DNA from 2 places in the Ornithinimicrobium pratense genome. Region 1 is predicted to be linked to the other one. Evidence: predicted binding sites of a transcription regulator. Region 1 holds the regulator's gene; the other holds the start of a gene.

What was found. Region 1 encodes Rex, which represses fermentation and respiration genes when NADH is low (regulators of the CRP and FNR family bind a similar motif). Its sites were predicted from a motif close to CTTGTGAANNNNTTCACAAG; they were not measured.
Region 2: the regulator Rex is predicted to act here: its motif matches at 2,642-2,661, upstream of FY030_RS12455 (geranylgeranyl reductase family protein).

Annotation. Positions count from the first base shown of each region.
Region 1 covers NZ_CP044427.1:417,539-421,918, forward strand. The annotation lists gene FY030_RS01895 (acetoin utilization protein AcuC) at 1-254, shown strand, start outside; gene FY030_RS01900 (helix-turn-helix domain-containing protein) at 450-650, shown strand; gene FY030_RS01905 (30S ribosomal protein bS22) at 810-908, shown strand; gene FY030_RS01910 (glutaredoxin family protein) at 1,092-1,433, shown strand; gene FY030_RS01915 (redox-sensing transcriptional repressor Rex) at 1,541-2,209, shown strand; gene FY030_RS01920 (glutamyl-tRNA reductase) at 2,206-3,552, shown strand; gene hemC (hydroxymethylbilane synthase) at 3,549-4,380, shown strand, end outside.
Region 2 covers NZ_CP044427.1:2,697,697-2,702,076, forward strand. The annotation lists gene FY030_RS12440 (NADH-quinone oxidoreductase subunit C) at 1-141, opposite strand, end outside; gene FY030_RS12445 (NuoB/complex I 20 kDa subunit family protein) at 276-830, opposite strand; gene FY030_RS12450 (NADH-quinone oxidoreductase subunit A) at 872-1,237, opposite strand; gene FY030_RS12455 (geranylgeranyl reductase family protein) at 1,329-2,621, opposite strand; gene FY030_RS12460 (exonuclease domain-containing protein) at 2,830-3,561, opposite strand; gene FY030_RS12465 (putative nucleotidyltransferase substrate binding domain-containing protein) at 3,569-4,380, opposite strand, start outside.

The DNA of each region.
Region 1 (4,380 bases):
GGGCGCACCTCATCGGGGTGGTCACCGGCCGTCCGGTCGACCCGGCCGCACCCGTGCCCCAGTCCTGGCGAGACTACGTACGGGAGGTCTACGGCCGTGAGACGCCTGCTCTGATGGGGGACCGCGGTGGCCGGCCCATCCGGTACGGCCGCTGGGAGGACGGCTACCAGCCCGAGGACCCCGTCGACTCGGCGATCATGGCCACGCGCCGTGCCATCTTCCCCGGCTGGGGCCTGGATCCGTACCTCGACTAGAACGCCGCGACACCCCCGTCTCACCCAACTCATTGGTCACGTTCGGCGTGTCAGGCTGGACATTTCTAGGGCAACGACTTTCGCAAGCACCACATCTGCCCCTATGGTTAGGCCCGACAACCAGAGAGTCGGGCAGCGACCGGAGGGGAAGCCGAGTTCGCACGCCCGCGCTCATGAAGAGACGGGATTCGTCCTATGGCAGATGAGCGACAGCTCGCCGAGATGACGTTTATGACCGTGGCCGAGGTGGCCGCCGTGATGCGTGTATCCAAGATGACGGTGTACCGACTGGTGCACTCTGGAGAGCTTCCCGCCGTGCGCGTGGGCCGCTCGTTCCGGGTCCCGGAGCAGGCGGTGCACGACTACCTCCAGGACTCCTACCACGGCACCGCCTGAGGGCCGTGACCACTAGCCGATCCCTGCCCCCGCACCGTGGCGGTTGGGCGGGCGCGTTTGGGCGGGTCTGTCCCGCCGCGTTAGGCTGATCCAATCCGTTGTGCGCACCGACCCCCGTCGAGAGCGCATGCACCACGACCGACGAACGAAGGACGGCCTATGGGCTCTGTGATCAAGAAGCGCCGCAAGCGCATGGCGAAGAAGAAGCACCGCAAACTGCTGCGCAAGACGCGTCACCAGCGTCGCAACAAGAAGTGACCCAGGTCCGGTCGCCGCTGGGCGGCCGGCCTGTCGCAGAGGCATGGCGCCCCACCCGCCCGGGTCGGGCGCCATCGTCGTGCCCGGGGTGCTCGGGTGCCTAGGCCGGGTGAGGGGTCGGGTGAGGCGGGATGGGCAGGAACAGGCTCGGGCGGTAGGCCGGGCCCAGCAGGAGGAGGGTGGATGTGGGAACGGCTCCGGCGGCGGCGCCCTGAGGCGCGGCGCGCGCCCGAGGTGGTCGTCGTGACCCGCACCGGCTGCCACCTCTGCGAGGAGATGCTGGCAATGGTGGGGGCAGAGCTCGGTCCCGAGGCCCGTCCCGGCACCCTCGACCTGGACGCCGCCCTGGCCGCCGGGCAGATCACCGCTGAGCAGCACAAGCGGTGGACGACCCTAGTGCCGGTGCTGCTGGTCGACGGCCGCGAGGTGGCCCACTACCGCGTGCAGCCGGGGCAGGTGGCAGCGCTCCGGGACCGCAGTGCCGGGGGCCCTGAATCCCGCCGATCCCGCCGTTTTGGAGGTTGAGGGGATCCGACCATAGAGTGAGGGGGTCCGCGTCGCCGTCGTGCAGGGGTCTGATATAAGCCCCTCCCGGTCGACGCCGTCCAATGAGAGGAGCCGGTGCCGCCGTGATGGCCGAGTCCACCCGACGGGGGGTGCCGGAAGCCACCGTCGGACGACTCCCGGGCTATCTCCAAGCGCTCTCTGCCCTCGCTGACCAGGGCCGACGCTCCGTGTCCAGCGACGAGCTCGCTGCCCTGGCCGGTGCCCGGTCTGCCCAGGTGCGCAAGGACCTGTCCCACCTCGGCTCCTACGGGGTTCGCGGCGTCGGCTACGACGTCGCCCGGCTCTTGGAGCAGATCTCGGCCGAGCTGGGGCTCTCCCAGGACTGGCCCGTCGTGATCGTGGGGATGGGCAACCTCGGCCGCGCGCTGGCCGCATACGGCGGTCTGGCGACCCGCGGCTTCCGGGTGGTCGCCGTGGCCGACCGTGACCCAGCCGTGGTCGGCACCACGGTGGAGGGTATGCGGGTCTGCCGCCTGGAGGACTTCGACCCGCTCACCACCCCGGTCGCGGTCGGCGTCATCACCACCCCGGGGGACCAGGCCCAGGCCGTCGCCGACCAACTGGTCGCGCTCGGGGTGCGCTCCATCCTCAGCTTCGCGCCGGGGGTACTCACCGTGCCCGCGGACGTCGACGTGCGCGCCGTCGACCTCGGCACCGAGCTGCAGATCCTGGCCTTCCACCAGCACCAGCGTTCGCTGACGGCCGCCGAGGCCGAGACGGGGGTGGTCTCGTGAGCGTCCTGGTCGTCGGCATCTCCCACCACAGCGCACCCTTCGACCTGCTCGAGCGGGTCGCGCTCGACACCCAGGGCGCCGACCAGCTGGCCCGGCAGGTGCACTCCGCCGGTCACGTCGAGGAGGCGATGGTGCTGGCGACCTGCAACCGCCTCGAGGTGGTGGTGGAGGCCAGCACCTTCCACGGCGCGGTGACCGAGATCGGTGAGCTGCTGTGCGGGCTGAGCGGGCTGGACCACGACCAGTTGGCGCCGCACCTGTACGTCCACCATGACGAGCGCGCGGTGGCCCACCTGTTCACCCTCGCCTGCGGCCTGGACTCGATGGCGGTCGGGGAGAGCCAGATCCTGGGTCAGCTCCGCTCGGCGCTGGCCGCCGCACAGCGGGACTCCCGCCTGGGCCCGGCGCTCAACCCGCTGCTGCAGAAGGCACTGCGGGTCGGCAAGCGGGCCCACGCCGAGACCTCGATCGACGCGGTGTCCCGCTCCTTGGTGACGCTCGGACTGGAGCGGGCCAGGCGAGTCCTGGGCGACCTGACGCAGGTGCGGGCTGTCGTGCTGGGCGCCGGGGCCATGTCCGGTCTTGCCGTCGCCACCCTGGTCCGGGACGGCATCACTGACGTCACCGTGGTCAACCGGACCGGCCCCACCGCCCGGCGGCTCGCCGAGCGGCACGGGGTGCGTGCGGCCGGCTGGGAGGAGATGGCAGCCAGGGCCGGCTCTGCGGACCTGCTCATCACCACGACCGGCGCGGTGGGCCAGGTGCTCGACGCCGCGGCCCTGGCCCAGGCCCGGCTGGACGCCGGGCGCACCGGGGCGCCCCAGGTCGTCCTCGACCTGGCCCTGCCCCGTGACATCGACCCCGAGGTGGGGCAGCTGTCCGGCGTGCACCTGTGGGGCCTGGCCGAGTTGCAGGTGGAGGCCGAGCACATCCAGCCCACCGCCCAGGATGCGCAGGAGCGGGACGCGCTGGCCGCGGTGAACGACCTGGTCACCGCCGAGGTGGCCGACTACCTGACCGAGCGACGGGCCGCCCGGATCGCCCCCACCCTGGCTGCGCTGCGCTCCAGCGCCGCCAAGGTCGTGGATAGCGAGATGACCCGCCTGGACCAGCGGCTGCCGCACCTGCCCGATGACGAGCGCGCCGAGGTCCGACGCACGGTCCAACGGGTCGTGGACAAGCTGCTGCACACACCTAGCGTGCGGGCCCGGCAGCTGCAGTCGGCCGAGACCAGCGGCGTCGGCGACTACGCCCATGCCCTGCGTGAGCTGTTCGACCTCGACCCGCACGACATCGCGGTGGTCTCCTCGCCGCCGCCGACCGGCCAGGGAGGTGCTGGATGACCGGGCGACCGCTACGCCTCGGCACCCGCGCCAGCGCCTTGGCCACGAGCCAGTCCGACTGGGTGGCCGAGCGGCTGCGCGCCGCGGGCTACCAGGTGGAGCTGGTGCACGTGCGCACCGAGGGTGACGTCTCCCGGGCCAGCCTGCAGGAGATCGGTGGCACAGGGGTCTTCGCCTCGGCGTTACGCGACGCCCTGCGTCGTGGGGAGGTCGACCTGGCAGTGCACTCCCTGAAGGACCTTCCGACCGCGCCCGAGGCTGGCCTGACGATCGCCGCCGTCCCCGAGCGGGAGGACCCGCGGGACGTTCTCGTCGCCCGCGACGGTCTCACCCTGGCCGAGCTGCCGACAGGCGCCGTCATCGGCACCGGGTCCCCCCGCCGGGCGGCTCAGCTCGCGCTGGCTCGCCCCGACGTGCAGGTCCGCGACATCCGCGGCAACGTCGGCACCCGGATCGACCTGGTCCGCCATGGCGAGCTCGACGCGGTGGTCCTGGCCCGCGCCGGTCTGGCCCGCCTGGACCGGCTCGCGGACGCCACGGACACCCTTGAGCTGGACGTCATGCTGCCCGCGCCCGGCCAGGCTGCCCTCGCGGTCGAGTGCCGCGAGGCCGACCACGAGCTCGTCGCGCTGCTGGAGCGGACTCTCGAGCACGCCCCCACCCGGGCCGCCGTGACCGCCGAACGGGCCGTGCTGGCCGCCCTCGAAGCGGGCTGCACCGCCCCGATCGCCGCCCTGGCCACCCCGGTCAGCGCGGCCCCCCACCCCTCGGACGCCGCCGACGGCGCGCTGTCCCTCCATGTCTTCGTGGCGCTGCAGGACCTCACGC
Region 2 (4,380 bases), 1.3 Mb from region 1:
TCGCTCGGCCTCCCCCGGGAACAGGATCGGCACCTCCAGGTGGCCGTACCCCGAGGTGTCGTTGCCCACGGAGCTGCCAAACAAACCCTTCCGTCGTGCCACCTGCACGGGCTCGCCCGGCGTGCCCCGCCGGGCCGCCACCGCGCCGCCACCGGACCCCTGTGCGTCCGTGGTGCTGACGAGCTGCTCCTCGGTGCGAGGAGGCTGGGCGACGGGGTCGCGCGTGGTCTCGTGCGCGGGTGGGGCCTTGTCGGGGGTCTCCGGTCCGGTGCTCGTCACGCCAGCAACCCCTTCATCTCGTGCGTCGGCGTGGCCCGTAGCGCTGCGGCCTCGGCGGCGCGGGCGGCCTGCTCGCGGTGGACTCCGAACTTGAACTCGCGGATCTGCTTGTGCAGCTCCAGGACCGCGTTCAGCAGCATCTCCGGGCGCGGGGGGCAGCCGGGTAGATAGACATCCACCGGGACGATGTGGTCCACGCCCTGGACGATCGCGTAGTTGTTGAACATCCCGCCGGAGCTGGCGCACACCCCCATCGCGATGACCCACTTGGGGTTCGGCATCTGGTCGTAGACCTGCCGCACGACCGGGGCCATCTTCTGCGACACCCGGCCGGCCACGATCATCAGGTCGGCCTGGCGGGGGGTGGCTGCGAAGCGCTCCATACCGAACCGGGCGATGTCGTAGTCGGGCGTGCCGACCGCCATCATCTCGATGGCGCAGCAGGCCAGCCCGAAGGTCGCCGGCCACACGGAGTGCTGGCGCAGGTGACCGGCCAGCCCTTCGACGGTGGACAACATGAAGCCACCGGGAATCTTGTCCTCAAGACCCATGGGTCACACCTCTTTCAGCAAGCGGTCGGTGGTCTGCAGGGTCAGTCCCATTCCAGGCCCCCCCTGCTCCACTCGTAGACGAACGGGACGGACACGACGACGAGGAACAGCAGCATCGCCAGCACCGAGAACAGCCCCACCTGCTCGAAGGCCACCGCGAAGGGGTAGAGGAAGAGCACCTCTACGTCGAAGACGATGAACAGCATCGCGGTCAGGTAGAACTTGACCGGCACCCGGCCGCCCTGGTGTGCCTGGGGCGTGGGCTGGATACCGCACTCGTAGGCCTCGGCCTTGGCCCGGTTGTAGCTGACCCTGCCCAGCAGGCCTCCGCCGAAGACCGAGCCGAAGGCGAAGAGCAGGCCGAAGGCCAGGAAGAAGAGGACCGGCACATAGGGGTGGTAGTCCATCATTGCCAGGACTCCTTTCGGGACGTGCTCGGCGTGGGGAACACCAGTTTCAGGGTCGGGCGCACGACCATCCTAGGCTCAGGCTGGCCGTTCATGCCGCAGGGGTCATCCGGCTCAGCGCGTTGATCACGCGGTCATCCAGCCGGCCGCCGCGCTCCTGCGGCAGGTTGGCCATGATCTTGATCAGCAGCCGCATCAGGGCCTTGCGGGGCAGGCCGTAGCGGACCGCCAGACGCATCACCTCGGGGTGGCCGATCAGGGTGGCGAACTGCTTGCCGAGCATGAAGTAGCCGCCGAGCGCGTCCTTCATCACCTTGGGATAGGAGCGCAGCACGGCCTCGGTCTCCCCCGGCGTGGCGCGGGCCAGGGCGGAGGCGATGATCTCGGCGCCGTAGCGGCCAGCCTCCATCGCCTCGGCGATGCCCTCGCCGTTGAACGGGTTGACCATGCCGCCGGCGTCGCCCACGAGCAGCAGACCGCGGTCGTAGAGAGGCTGGCGGTTGAAGCACATCGGCAGGGCAGCCCCGCGGATCGGCGCCAGCCGGGTCTCTTCGGAAAAGCCCCAGTCCTCCGGCATCTCGGCCACCCAGCGGCGCATGACCTCGCGCGAGTCGAAGTTGCCGAAGTCCTTGAAGGTGTCGAGGATGCCCAGCCCGACGTTGGCGGTCCCGTCGCCGAGCGGGAAGATCCAGCCGTAGCCGGGCATGAGGTGGCGGGCGCCGGCCTCGTCCTGCGTCCACAGCTCCAGCCAGGACTCCAGATACCCGTCGTCGTGGCGGGGGGTGCTGAAGTAGCTGCGCACCGCCACACCCATCGGCCGGTCGTCCCGCTTGGGCCGGTCCATCGCCAGCGAGAGCCTGCTGGAGTTGCCGTCCGCAGCGACCACGACACGCGCCCGGAACTCACGGGTCGCTCCCGTGGCGCGGCCGTTCGGCCCCATCACCTTGGCGGTGACACCGACGATGTGGTCGCGGTGGTCGAGGATCGGGCCCGAGACGTTCATCCCCTGCAGCAGCCGTGCGCCCCGGCGCTCCGCGTGCCGGGCCAGGGTCTCGTCCAGGTCCATCCGGGTGCGGACCAGGCCGAAGGGCGGGAAGGTCTCGTTCCCTGGCCAGTCCAGCTCCATCCGGACCCCGCCGCCGACGATGCGCAGCCCTCGGGTGCGGTGCCACCCGTCCTCCGGGCGGGTCGGGACCCCGAGGTTGATCAGCTCGCGGACCGCGCGCGGGGTCAGGCCGTCGCCGCAGATCTTGTCGCGGGGGAAGGTGGCCTTCTCCAGCAGCAGGACGTCCAGCCCGTGCTGCGCCAGGTATGCGGCAGTGGCCGAACCACCGGGGCCTGCGCCGACAACGATGACGTCGGCGGTCTCGACCTGCTCACTCACGATGCGCACTGACACCTTCGCTTGTGACAACTTTCACGAACTCAGCAAGTCTAGGCCCGCTGCCCCTCGGGCCCGGCATAGGCCCACCTTCTCCAGATTAGGGCAGACCCCCTGCGCCAAATCGGGCTCGGTGCTACCGCGCGCACCCCGGTTCCTGCCCCGCTCACGGATGACGAGCCGGCTGTAGGTGAGTTCGCGGCCGTGGTGCCTACCGCAGCCTCCGCTCCAGCACGTCCCGCAGGATCAGGGCACGCCCGCGCACCTGCTCCAGCGCCGCCGTCTGGGCCAGGAACAGCTCGGCGCAGGCCACGGCGTCCGTCAGCGCCGAGTGAGCCCGGTAGCGCGGCAGCCCGTGCCGGCGCCGGCAGGCGTCGAGCCGGACCGTGCCGGCCTGCAGCTCGTGGTGCTGGGCGCGCAGCAGGCGCCGGGCGATCTGCAGGGTGTCCACCACCGGCATCCCCACCGCCGTGCCGTAGACCTGGCGGCAGGCCGCCGCCAGGAAGGTTGCCTCGACCTCGGCGAAGTGGGCCAGCAGCACCCTGCGCGGTGGGGGGGCATCCTGGGGGACCCCCGGCACGGGGGTCTCATGGAGGAGGGCGGCCAGCACCTCGGGCAGCACCTGCTCCATCGTGGGTGCCTGGGCCAGTGCGTCGTCGGTGAGCCCGTGCACGACGGCGGAGTCGCCGACCTGCCCGCGGGGCCGCACCGGCAGGTGGCGGGCCGTGCCCAGGTGCACCTGACCGCCCCGGACCACCACCATCCCTACCGACAACACCTCGTCCTTGCGTGGGTCCAGCCCGGTCGTCTCAAGGTCGATCGCGAGCAGCTCGACCCGCTCCAGCGGCGTGTCCGCAGGCACCACCGCCGCGGCAGCCAGATCGGCCAGTGGGGTGCCGGGCGGGACCACGGGCTCCCGGCCCCCGGCCGCAGACGTCCCCACCAGCTCATCAGCCCACCCGCGGCAGACGGGCGCCCAGAGCCTGCTGCGCGGAACGGACGATCTGGAAGGCGTCGCGCAGGTGCCGCCGGTCCAGGCTGCCCAGGTCCTCGGGGTTGAGATGGTTGTCCGGACGCTGCCCCGCCCGGACCTGGCGGGCCTGGTGCCGCACCCGCAGGTAGGACATGAGCTCAAAGGCGTCGGCCAGGTCGGTCGCGGTCTGGGCCGACAACCCGCCCCCGGCCGCGGCGGCCTCCAGCCGGAGCCTCGTCCCGAGCGCCCTCGACCCCGCCCGCACCGCGTGCACCCGCGCCAGCTGGACCACGGCCGTGACACCCCTCTTGATGTCCAGCGTGTCCCGGTGCTCTCCGGCGTCCTCGAGCACGAAGCCGCGGAAGAAGCCGATCGGCGGGCGCATCCGGGACGCCTGCCCGGCGAGGTAGGCCACGAGCAGGTCCGAGCGCCCGCCCATCGGGACGACTTCCTCCCGCAACCCCTCCACCAGGGCCGGCTCGCCGAAGACGCACCGCATGTCGTAGAAGATCGCCGCCCACAGGACCGCATTGGGCTCGGGCTCGTGGCTCCAGCGGGCAAACTGAGAGCGCCACTGCGACACCGTCATCCGCCACCGCGGGTTGGAAGCCATGATGTCGCCGCCGCAGGGTGGCAACCCGGCCGCCTCCAGCCCCTCGGTCACCCGTTCGGCCAACAGGGCCCACCACGGGTCGTGCGGGTCGGTGTCGTCGGCGAGGACCAGTGCGTGGTCCTGGTCGCCCCCCAACCCCATCTCCTCCCGCGCCGCGGACCCGAGCCAGACCCAGG